2 regions of the Pseudoalteromonas sp. Z1A2 genome follow, and region 2 is predicted to be linked to the other one. Evidence: predicted binding sites of a transcription regulator. Region 2 holds the regulator's gene; the other holds the start of a gene.
What was found. Region 2 encodes FliA, which starts transcription of late flagellar genes. Its sites were predicted from a motif close to CTAAAGNTNNNNNNNNNNNNGCCGATA; they were not measured.
Positions count from the first base shown of each region.

Region 1: the regulator FliA is predicted to act here: its motif matches at 1,321-1,347, upstream of GQR47_RS06480 (VC2046/SO_2500 family protein).

Region 1 covers NZ_WTKX01000006.1:48,030-54,366, forward strand. The annotation lists gene GQR47_RS06465 (SprT family zinc-dependent metalloprotease) at 185-883, shown strand; tRNA gene GQR47_RS06470 (tRNA-Tyr) at 1,051-1,135, opposite strand; tRNA gene GQR47_RS06475 (tRNA-Tyr) at 1,185-1,269, opposite strand; gene GQR47_RS06480 (VC2046/SO_2500 family protein) at 1,382-1,909, shown strand; gene GQR47_RS06485 (DUF6172 family protein) at 2,089-2,391, shown strand; gene GQR47_RS06490 (diguanylate cyclase) at 2,585-3,502, shown strand; gene GQR47_RS06495 (YchJ family protein) at 3,577-4,056, opposite strand; gene GQR47_RS06500 (SulA-like leucine-rich domain-containing protein) at 4,095-4,529, opposite strand; gene GQR47_RS06505 (SEL1-like repeat protein) at 4,828-5,292, opposite strand; gene GQR47_RS06510 (NCS2 family permease) at 5,411-6,337, shown strand, end outside.
Region 2 covers NZ_WTKX01000003.1:39,487-45,823, reverse strand. The annotation lists gene flhA (flagellar biosynthesis protein FlhA) at 1-194, shown strand, start outside; gene flhF (flagellar biosynthesis protein FlhF) at 216-1,697, shown strand; gene GQR47_RS03100 (MinD/ParA family protein) at 1,690-2,550, shown strand; gene GQR47_RS03095 (RNA polymerase sigma factor FliA) at 2,577-3,287, shown strand; gene cheY (chemotaxis response regulator CheY) at 3,328-3,711, shown strand; gene GQR47_RS03085 (protein phosphatase CheZ) at 3,729-4,502, shown strand; gene GQR47_RS03080 (chemotaxis protein CheA) at 4,518-6,337, shown strand, end outside.

The DNA of each region.
Region 1 (6,337 bases), on a different contig from region 2:
TTTTAGTTGGTGTTTTTTATTCTAATGTATTGCCTTTAACGGGGCTAAGTTCGATTTATATGGTCATATTTAAGTTTCTATCGAGCAACCTTAAGAAAACTAATGAATTGGCTTAACTAAGCGAAAAGTACACTTTATTTGGTTTTATTAATTGCTGGTGAATTTTCTCGTAGCAATATCATTAATGAGTATGAAAGTGTTTGAATATCAGTTAAAGAAAAGTATAAAACGTAAAACGGTTGCCATTAAAGTACATAACAAGAAGGTGACTGTATATGCCCCTCAGTTTGTTAGTAATAAACACATTCAAGAATGGCTTTTTGATAAGCAGGTGTGGGTAAATGATCAATTAACTAAACAGCACAATATTGCTGATAGCAGACAGAACCCGCTCAAAGACAAACAAATTTTAATTTTTGATAGCATTGTAAATATAGAATTTAAGCAAGGTAATAAGTCCGAAGTAATAAGCTGTAACGACAGCTTGCTTATTACGCACTCTTCACGCGTTAAAAATACTTCGCAAAAATATCAGCAACTTCTTGAAGAATATTTAAAAGAGCAACTAACTGCATATATAGAAATGCGTTTAGCGTACTTCTGCGCACAAATGGGTGAAGAATTACCTACGAGTCTAAAAGTAGCTATTTATAAGCGTAAGTGGGGAAGTTGTAATAGTAAGCGAGAGCTAACATTTAATTTGCATTTAATTGGAGCGCCTTATCATGCTATTGATTATGTGATTGTCCACGAGTTAGCGCATTTACGTCACTTAAACCACAGTAAAGCTTTTTGGCAACACGTTGAGCGTTTTTTTCCTAATTATAAAGCATCATCAACATGGCTAAAGAAAAATAGCATGAGTTTACAATGGGTATTTTGAAGTTAACCTGAATATAGGAATATAGGAATATAGGAATATAGGAATATAGGAATATAGGAATATAGGAATATAGGAATATAGGAATATAGGAATATAGGAATATAGGAATATAGGAATATAGGAATATAGGAATATAGGAATATAGGAATATAGGAATAGTAGAGAAGTGGTGGAGGGAGCTGGATTCGAACCAGCGAAGGCTGAGCCGTCAGATTTACAGTCTGATCCCTTTGGCCGCTCGGGAACCCCTCCACACTAATTTTATTGCATTTGGCCCCACTTAACTTAGCGGTAAGAAAAGTGGTGGAGGGAGCTGGATTCGAACCAGCGAAGGCTGAGCCGTCAGATTTACAGTCTGATCCCTTTGGCCGCTCGGGAACCCCTCCAATGCAACGGCGCTGATAATAGCAAATTGCGTATTTAAGTAAAGAAAAAAGCTAAAGAAAATTGAAATAAAGCCGATAAATATCTATCAGTTACCACAATCGACTAAAGACTATGCAAATAGATGATTTGTTAATCACAGAGAGTCAGTTAAACAGTAGGCTCAATAATAGTGTGCATGAAAATCGCCGTGGCGAATTTTCTCTATTATTAGCGATGCTGTCACATGACGCACTTGACTTTAGCCAATTTCATTTACCAAAAACTGAAATAGATAATTTAGTTATAGAAGAAGAGGCATTAAGAAAGCAATTAGGCGCAGGTCCAAAGCAACTTTTAGCCCCTGATGAATACAATATGTTGGTTGGACAGTTTAATGCATCATTAATATCTCAAGAAGGAGAGCGCTGCGGTATGACAAGTATTAAGTTAAGACAGTGCTTAAAGCCTGAACCACTTGCGATTAGAAATGATGATAAGCATATTCCACTTAATATAATAGATAACTGTGAGCTTGCTGTCAGAAGAAGAATTAAAAGCGAACAAACACAACTTGCTAATCCTCCTATAGATGCAGCTGCTTTTTACGACAGCCTTAATAATGATGCAATACATCAACCACTTCAGCTTATTGCGGTGTGATATATGATTGTAATAATCATCAGTTAATATATGCTTTATAACGGGTCTGCTTTATATATTTGCTAATAATTGATTTAATGAAAAAAAAGCATCCAAAAATTAAATGCAATTGCTATAATGGCGTCAAATGGTATGACATGAAATGCCATTATCATTAAACCAAGGTAATTAGGAACGTAATGAAGAAAACATTCACGCTAAATCACGAGAAAATCAAATACCCTCGTATGGTTGATGCTGCAAAGCACGAAGTGAAAAAATATTTGAAAAGAGAGCGTAATAAAACGCTACCTGAAGATGCTGACTATTGGGCATTTGACTGTAAGTTTGGTAACACAGCTGAAGATGCGCAAGTTGTGCACGTTGCTGAATTAAGTAACCAAATTGGCGAAATTGAAAAGCAAGGTTTGACCTCTTTCTACGTAGAGATTTTAGCTCGACCTGCTCAACGTCAGCAATTAGATTTAGATGATGACGAATAATACTTAACTAAATTAAGTATTCAAAGTTATAAAATGAGCCCAAGTGGCTCATTTTTTGTTTTTATGCAATAAAGATTTACTAAAAAGCATTTTTATTAGTAACCAATAAGTAGAACCCCTGTTAATTAACATTTGCATAACAAAATGTGATGCTATAGGCTGTTTTTAATTAAAAAAACAAAACATTTTTACTATGCCAATAAATTACTCTGACCATCAATTAAAACTAAGTTTAAAGAATTCTAAAGTACTTATAGTTGACGATCAGTTATTAAGCTTAATCGTATTGAAAAAAATATTATCTGAGCATTTTAATGTGACAACAGCTGGAAGTGGTGAAGAAGCAATTGAAATTTGTAATGTAAATGTACCCGATATAGTCCTACTCGATATTAGTATGGGTGGAATGAGTGGTATTGATACATGTTTAAAATTAAAAAATAATACTGAAACACAGGATATCCCAGTTATTTTTGTTACATCCTTTGAAAACGAAGAAGAAGAGTGTTGGGAAGCCGGAGCTGTTGATTTTATTAAAAAGCCGATTATAAAAGAAACACTATTTAGAAGGGTTCGTGCCCATATAACGTTAAAATTACAACACGACTTACTCAATCAAAAAGTATTTTTAGATGATTTAACTAAAGTATTCAATCGCCGTTATTTTGATGCACATTTTTCTAAAATGGAACGAAGCGCCTTACGAGAAAAAGTTGACTATGCATTATTACTCATCGATATAGATTATTTTAAGCAATACAATGATATCTATGGTCATGTGCAGGGGGATACGGTGTTAAACCTAGTAGCACAAACTATTACTAATAGTTTGCAAAGGCCAACCGATTTTGTTGCGCGTTATGGCGGCGAAGAGTTTGTAGTTGTTCTACCGCATACAAGCACTGAAGGTGCAATTTGTGTTGCTGATAAAATTAAACAGAATGTGGCCGATTTAGAAATATTACACAAATATTCAGAATATGATTTTGTGACTATTAGTATTGGCGGTGCAACCCTACAACCATACGTAAATAACAAAAACACGTTGCAGATCGCAGATGAAAAAATGTATGAGTCTAAAATGCAAGGGCGTAACAAAGTGTGTTTTTAAGTTTAATTAGCTAATAAATCACTCTGCCACTTAAAAACACCTTTTAGGTGATAAATATTAAATAAGATTATTTATTACATGCTATGACATTTTTTGTACTTTTTATTGCTACCGCATGGGCAGTTATCATTTCTGCCTACTTTAATATCTTCAACAGGATATATAGTGCCATCTAAATAACGCCATTGAGTGTTTTCTTTAATAAACTGCGACTTTTCGTGAAGCTCACAAAATAAGTTTTGATAAAAATATTGGGCTTTAAATTCTACAGTTCCAGTATCGCCATCATGGCTTGAGTCAATTAAATCAAGATTTATAAATCGACAGCTGTTAGCAAAATCATTGATTTCTTTAACCGGGTTTTCAGCTTGTTTTTCTTTTGCGTAGGTTTGATAAACATATTTTGCATTTTTAATAACATAAGCACTGAATCGTGAGCGCATAAGTTGTTCAGGAGTGTCAGCTTGCTTTACAGATAAGTGAAGCGGCTCGCAGCAATCGGCATAATTGTGCCCACTGCTGCAAAAACATAATGTGGTATTGAGTGAAGTCATAATAATAATACAGAATCTAAAACATTAGTTTAACAAGCTTATTGAGCGAGTGGTATCTCTGTTGTTTGAGCGTTTTTAGTAAAACAGTATAGTTTTGTATTCGTTTTACTTAAATCGAACGATAGATTTGTAAGTAGTTGGTTATTAACTATATCGGTCCAGGTAATTACCGCTGCAAAGTTTCCATTATGTAACGCAGAATTTAATACATACTCTAAATTTACTAGGTGCTTCTGTCTAATAACAAGTAATTTGCTTGTATCAATAGAGCATGAGTCAAGTAAAGCTTTGCTCGGTACATGATCTGGCGCAATTAGTAACGTCCATGCATTAGAGCTATTGTATTGGTGTAATACTTTTAAAAGCTCAAAGGTCGCTGAAATTTCATCTTCAATTTGGATCAAATTTACGCAATCGCTTTGCTCGTCTTGTTGGTAACTTTTAACTGTTCTTACGGTAATAGGCTGTAACATAATTTCACTCACTGGGTTTTTATACAGTATTCCTATACAGTAGTTTATACAGTGCTTTCGTGCAAGCATTTTATGCTATTTATTTGTACAGTTATTCAGCCTTTGATCATTGTTTTTTATTTTTAAATCTATAATTATTTATTAATCAACTTGTTATAGGCTTGTTTTTGAGGGGGTATTTCAAAAATAAATTTTTGAGTAATGTTTTAATTTGTGGGTTTTATACTGTGTAGGAGTATCTTTGTAACTATATACAGTATTTTTCAACACTGTATACAGTACTTATAACTTAGTTGGTTTATGTGTCTTCACTCGTGCGAGGGATCATATGAGAAAACTGGAGTTGGTGAATTTGTTCGTACAAACTTGCTGCATAACATTGAGCATCTTTAAATCGCTTAGTTTCGATATGTTTGCGTATATCTGTAACCGCTGCAGTGGCAGGTGCGTATCCTTGGCTACTCGCTAAGCTCAACCACGCTACAGCATGAAATACACTTTGTGGCACGCCTTCACCTTTTACAAAAAATAAACCTAAATAAAACTGGGCTCTATGGTTTCCTGCCATTGCAGCAAGGCGCATCCATTTTACAGCCAATGGAGCTTGATTATTTTTTAAATAATATAGGGCTTTATTAATAGTACTTTGCTCATCTTTTTTATTATCAATGGGCGCGGGGCTGCTTTCTGGTTGAGTAACAAAACCTAAAATGTTGTCTAGCTGTTGCTCTAAGTCTTGCTCACAAGGTGTTGTTTTAAGCATATTGGTTCATTTATTATTTTAACTACTTTAACAGTTTAGTATATAGCAAGGTAAAATGTCCTGTAAAAGATAATTTTTATGTTAAAATCTCGTCACTTTTTACTATCACAAGTTTATTATGTTTGAAGCCTTATTTAAACTCAGCGAAAATAACTCAACAGTTAAACGCGAATGCGTTGCTGGCCTAACTACCTTTATCACTATGGTATACATTGTATTTGTAAACCCGGCTATGCTTGCTGAGGCAGGGATGGACCAAGGGGCTGCATTTGTAGCTACCTGTATAGCAGCTGCGATAGGCTGTTTTATAATGGGTTTGTGGGCTAATTATCCATTAGCATTAGCGCCTGGCATGGGACTAAATGCCTTTTTTACGTATGGCGTCGTATTAGGAATGGGTTATACCTGGCAAGCCGCATTAGGGGCTGTTTTTATGTCGGGTTGTATATTTTTATTTTTAAGCTTATTTAAAGTCAGAGAATGGATTATTAATGCCATACCTCTGGTGCTCAAGCGAGCTATCGCAACAGGTATAGGTGCTTTTTTAGCCTTAATTGCCCTTAAAAATGCAGGTATTATTGTCTCAAGCCCAGCAACATTAGTGCAATTGGGCGACATTACTTCCCCAGGCCCATTATTAGCTATATTAAGCTTTTTTGTAATTGCAGCGCTTTTATACCGCGATTTTAAAAGCGGTGTACTTATTAGTATTTTATTAGTGACTGGCATTGCACTAAGTTTAGGGCTAGTTGAATCTCACGGTGTTATGGCTATGCCACCATCAATAATGCCTACTTTTATGCAATTAGATTTTGCCGCCGCTTTTGATATATCAATGATGAGTGTTATTTTTGCATTCTTGTTTGTCGATCTTTTTGATACTTCGGGTACATTAGTTGCGGTCACTCAAAAAGCTGGTTTAGCTGATGAAAAAGGTAACATGCCTCGTTTAGGACGCGCACTAAGTGCTGACAGCTCAGCAACAATTGCAGGTGCGATGCTAGGCACGTCTACGACTACATCGTATATAGAATCGGTTGCTGGT
Region 2 (6,337 bases):
AAGTGTCATTGACACAAGCGCATCAAAATCAAGAAATGGCCGGCGAACCTTCTATATTGCTAACGTCAGGAATGTTACGCACTGTGTTATCTCGTTTTGTTAAGTACACCATTCCAGGATTGAGAGTGATGTCTTATCAAGAGGTACCAGACGAAAGACAGATCAAAATTGTAAGCTCGGTAGGCCAACAATAAGATTTTAACAGGGGTTGAATCATGAAAATTAAACGTTTTTTTGCTAAAGATATGCGCACAGCACTTAAAGAAGTTAAAGATGAGTTAGGTGTTGATGCGGTTATTATGTCAAATAAAAAACTGGCTAACGGTGTAGAAATTGTAGCGGCAGTTGATTATGACAAAGCAGCCCCTAAAGTAGCAGCGCAACCACAACGCCCTGCAGAGCCGCGTACTCAGGCGCCACAACAAAGCATGCATAATTTTGTAAAACCAGAGCCACAGCGTGCCAAGCCTGAGCCTCAAGCAAAAGTTGCTGACAGCCTACAAGCATTATTAGAGCGTCAATCACCGCGTCCTCGTTCTCCTGAGCTTGCATCAATGTTTTCACAATCGGGTATTGATACTACTGATAACTATCAAGAACCAGATATGGGGCAGCGTACTAAAAATATGTTTGCTCCTGAAGCTGCTGCGCCAGTTCGTCCACAAACTCAAGCGGATAGCTTAGGTTTTGATGATTTAGACCGCGACTTTGATGATTTAGATAGCCCCGTAACCACTCGCCAACAAGCACCTAATAATGAAAGCGAAGAAATGACAACAATGCGTGAAGAAATGAACGCAATTCGTCAATTACTTGAGCACCAAGTATCAGGCTTGATGCAGCAAGATATGGCGCGTCGCGATCCAACACGCGCTTGTATGGTTGACCGTTTAGTCGGTATGGGTATCGATAAAGAAGTAGCACAGCAAATGGCATGTTTTGTACCTGATGATGTGTCTCGTAAGCAAGGTTGGAAAGCATTGTTAACTATGGTCGAAGATCAAATGCAAACAACCAATAATGAAATACTTCGCCAAGGTGGTGTATATGCGTTAGTGGGTCCAACTGGTGTGGGTAAAACAACGACTGTTGCTAAGCTTGCAGCTCTAGGCGCACAAAAATATGGTGCCGATAAAGTGGCGTTAATAACCACTGATACATACAGAATTGGTGCTTATGAACAACTTGCAACATATGGTCGTATTATTGGTTGTGGTGTTAAGCAAGTTAAAGATGCTAATGAATTAGCTGAAGTTTTATATCATTTACGAAATAAACGTCTAGTATTAATTGACACAGCAGGTATGAGCCAGCGAGATTTACGTTTAACTGAGCAATTAAACACGTTAATGCGTAACCAACGTGTAGATATTCGCAGCTACTTAGTACTTAGCGCGACAGCACAAATTAATGTATTGCAAGAAACTGTACGTCACTTTAAAAAAGTACAGTTAAGTGGCTGTATTTTCACTAAGTTAGACGAATCATTAAGTTTGGGTGAGATTATTAGTATTGCGATTCAAAATCGCCTTCCAATAGGGTATCTTACTAATGGTCAACGAGTACCAGAGGATATTCGTGTTGCAAATGCTGAGAAACTAGTTAAAAAGGCTGAGCAATTATATTTAAAAAGAACAAAAGAACAACATTCAAGGCACCAATCAGTGGCGCCAAGCACAGTAGGGATGTATGATTAACACAGTATTAGATCAAGCAAGCGGCCTGCGCAAAATGAGTCAAAACAATAACAACGGCGTAAAAGTTATCGCTGTAACCGGTGGTAAAGGTGGAGTAGGGAAAACAAATGTTTCTCTAAATACAGCTATTGCACTTGGGCAGCAAGGTAATCGAGTATTAGTGCTGGATGCTGACTTGGGTTTAGCAAACTGTGATGTGATGCTTGGTTTACGTGTAGAGCGTAACTTGTCACATGTCTTGTCTGGTGAATGTGAGCTTGATGAAATTTTAGTTGAAGGCCCTGCAGGAATTAAAATTGTACCCGCTACATCGGGTTCGCAAAGTATGGTTGAATTATCACCATCTGAGCATGCTGGGCTAATTCGTGCGTTTAGCGAATTGAATACCGAATTTGATATTTTAATTGTAGATACAGCTGCTGGTATTTCAGACATGGTACTGAGCTTCTCGCGTGCAGCGCAAGATGTAATGGTTGTTGTATGCGATGAGCCGACATCAATCACCGACGCTTACGCACTTATTAAAGTATTAAGTCGTGAGCACGGCGTTTATAAATTTAAAATTGTTGCCAATATGGTGCGCAGTATGCGTGAAGGCACTGAATTGTTTGCAAAGCTATCTAAAGTTACCGACCGCTTTTTAGATGTATCAATGGAGCTAGTAGCAACGGTTCCTTATGATGAAAATATGCGCAAAGCAACACGTCGTCAAAAAGTAATAGTAGAGCTCTTTCCAAATTCGCCAGCCGCTCTTGCGTTTAAAACGCTGGCAACAAAAGCAGTTAAATGGCCAATACCCAACCAACCATCTGGGCATTTAGAGTTTTTCATTGAGAAACTAGTAAACGGTTAATTATGACAACACTGGTGAATAGAGCTATGGGATATCAATCAACACAAAATTTAAATGTGATTGTTGAGAAGCATGCATCACTTGTTAAAAAAGTGGCATGTCATCTAATTGCTCGATTACCACCTAGCGTTCAACTTGATGATTTAATTCAATCAGGAATGATAGGCTTAATAGAAGCTTCGAAAAACTTTGATGCAACAAAAGGCGCAAGCTTTGAAACTTTTGCAGGTATTCGTATTCGCGGTGCTATGCTTGATGAAATGCGCCGTGGTGATTGGGCTCCTCGTTCAGTTCACCGTAAAAACAGGCAAGTTGCAGAAGCAATTACTGAGCTCGAAAGTAGTCTGAACCGCGAACCAACGGACATAGAAGTTGCTGAAAAACTTGAAATTTCGCTCAATGAGTACCATCATATTTTAAATGATGCGAATACGAGCAAAATATTAGGCATTGAAGACCTTGGTGTAGATGAGGATGTTATTACTCCTGTAGGCCAAGATTTAGCACAAGATAAACCTTTTAATAATGTTAAAAATGATAGGTTTAATGAGTCTTTGCTAAGTGCAATTAAGTCATTACCAGAGCGTGATGCAATGGTGCTTTCTTTGTACTACAACGATGAAATGAATTTAAAAGAAATAGGACATATACTCGATGTAAGTGAATCGCGTGTAAGTCAGATACATGGTCAGGCGATGATTAAGCTTAAAGCTAAAATCAATGACTGGATAAATTAGTAGTAAGTAAACAAAGGTTAATACCTCACTGGGGGATGTTTTGGATAAAAACATGAAAATTCTTGTAGTTGATGATTTTTCAACGATGAGACGCATTATAAAAAACCTGTTACGTGACTTAGGTTTCACTAACGTTCAAGAAGCTGATGATGGGTCTACAGCTTTGCCTATGTTGCAAAATCAAGTGTTTGATTTTGTAGTTACGGATTGGAATATGCCTGGAATGCAGGGTATTGATCTTTTAAGAGCAATACGTGCAGACGATAAGTTAAAACATATCCCTGTATTAATGGTAACGGCAGAGGCTAAAAAAGAACAAATAATAGCTGCAGCGCAAGCTGGTGTTAATGGTTATATTGTTAAGCCATTTACGGCTGGAACATTAAAAACTAAATTAGAAAAAGTATTTGAACGCTTAGGCTAATGATGGGGGAGAGGCTTATGCCAGCACCAGCTGCGCCTCAAATAACGTTAGAACAAGCTCGTCAGCTCGTTGTTTTTTTAGAAAATGATGAGCAAGACAAAGCAAATCAGTTGATTTTAGAGGCTGCATCTAAAGAGCAGTCTGAATTATTTGCTGAAGTTGGAAAGTTGACTCGTCAACTGCACGAAGCCCTTAAAAGTTTTGAGCTTGATACTCGCTTAACTGATATAACGACAGATGCGATTCCAGATGCTAAAAAGCGGCTTAATTATGTTATAGAAATGACAGAAAATGCGGCTAATAAAACAATGGATGCAGTGGAGGCCAGTTTACCTATAGCCCAACAGTTAGCGGACGAAATATCTCATATCAAACCGACATGGGATCGTTTAATGAGCCGCGAGATTGAGCTTGGTGAGTTTAAGCAACTTTGCCATAGCATCGATAAGTTTATGAACAACTCTCATCATAAGACTGATGAGCTTCAAAACTTAATGACAAATGTATTAATGGCTCAAGACTATCAAGACTTAACAGGTCAAGTTATTCGCCGTGTTATCGAACTTGTTAGGGAAGTAGAAGAAAGTTTACTTCATCTTTTAACTGCGTTTGCTGAACAAGACGACACTAACAGCACCGCGAATAAAGTAGAACAACAAAAAATAAAAGAACCAGTTGCCACACAAACTTTAGCAGGTCCTGAAGGCCCTATTATTGATAAAGAATCGCGTAATGATGTTGTATCTGATCAAGATGAAGTTGATGATCTTTTATCAAGTTTGGGCTTCTAAGAGGAGAGTAACTGCATGTTTGAAGTCGATGAAGATATTTTACAAGACTTTCTTGTAGAGGCTGGAGAAATCCTAGAGCTTTTATCTGAACAGTTAGTTGAGCTGGAAAATAATCCAGAAGATACCGAGTTACTAAACGCTATATTTAGAGGTTTTCACACTGTAAAAGGTGGTGCAGGCTTTTTAGCTATGACAGAACTTGTTGATGCTTGTCACGGTGCTGAAAACGTATTTGATTTACTACGTCAAGGCGTGCGAACAGTCAACTCAGAGTTAATGGATGTTATTTTACAAGCACTAGACACCATTAATGAGATGTTTGCGACTATCCAAAACAGAGACAAGCCTGAACCTGCAGATCCTGAATTACTTCATACTCTTCATATCTTAGGTCTACCTCCAACAGAGGCCGAAGCCACTGAAGCCTCTTCACAAACAGAGGTTGAACAACCTCATAATGAAGTGGTGGATACACCGGTAGCTGATGATGAAGATCCGTTTGCATTTGATGAACTATTTAGCGGAGCGCCTTCGGTTAGCGATGCTGAAATAGATGAAATCACTGAAGACGAATTTGAAAGCTTACTTGATGAGCTGCACGGTAAAGGACAAGGTCCTGCAGTTGAAAAACCAGTAGCAAGTAGTAGTGATTTTAGTGGTGATATTACTGATGATGAATTTGACAGCTTATTAGACGAGTTACATGGTGTTGGCAGTTTTGGTGAAGTTACGAGCAAACCTGAACAAAATGATGCCAATAAAACACCTGTAGAATCTGCTATACCAGCTGTAAATACAGTTAATTCATCAGATGATGAAATTAGTGATGACGAATTTGAAGCGCTTCTTGATGAACTTCATGGTAAAGGCACTGCTCCTAAATCGATAGAAAGTGCGCCAGCTGCAAAACAACCTGAACCTGTTTCACCGCCAGCTAAACAAGTGAGTGAACCAGTAAAAAAAGCTGAGCCAGCTAAAGCTCCTACTCCAAAACCAGTTGAAAAAGCGCCAGAGAAGCCAGTAGCTAAAGTACCACCAGCAGCTCCAAAAAAATCAGCGCCACCAGCAGCAGAGACCACTGTTCGCGTAGATACAAAACGACTCGATCAAATTATGAATATGGTTGGTGAGTTAGTTCTTGTACGAAATCGTTTGGTTAGTTTAGCGACTAACTCAGACAGTGAAGCGATGGGTAAAGCAATCTCTAACTTAGATGTAGTGACTGCGGATATTCAAGGTGCGGTTATGCAAACGCGAATGCAACCAATTAAGAAGGTATTTGGTCGCTTCCCTCGCGTTGTACGCGACTTAGCACGTAGCTTAAATAAAGATATTGATTTAAAACTTATTGGTGAAGAAACCGATCTAGATAAAAACTTAGTTGAAGCACTTGCCGACCCGCTTGTGCATTTAGTTAGAAACTCAGTTGACCATGGTATTGAAATGCCCGCTGTTCGTGAAGCAGCTGGTAAGCCTAGAACAGGTAATGTTACTTTATCAGCGTCTCAAGAGGGCGACCATATTTTGCTAACCATCAAAGATGATGGTGCAGGTATGGATGCTGAAAAACTGAAAAAAATTGCAATTAGTAAAGGCGTACTCGATCATGACCAAGCGAGTCGACTTTCTGACACCGAAGCATATAACCTGATTTTTGCACCTGGCTTTTCTACAAAAGAAGAAATATCTGATATTTCAGGCCGTGGTGTAGGAATGGACGTAGTTAAAACTAAGATCACGCAACTTAATGGCTCAGTAAGCATTCAGTCTGAACTTGGTGTTGGTACTATTTTAGAAATAAAAGTACCACTTACCTTGGCTATATTACCGACATT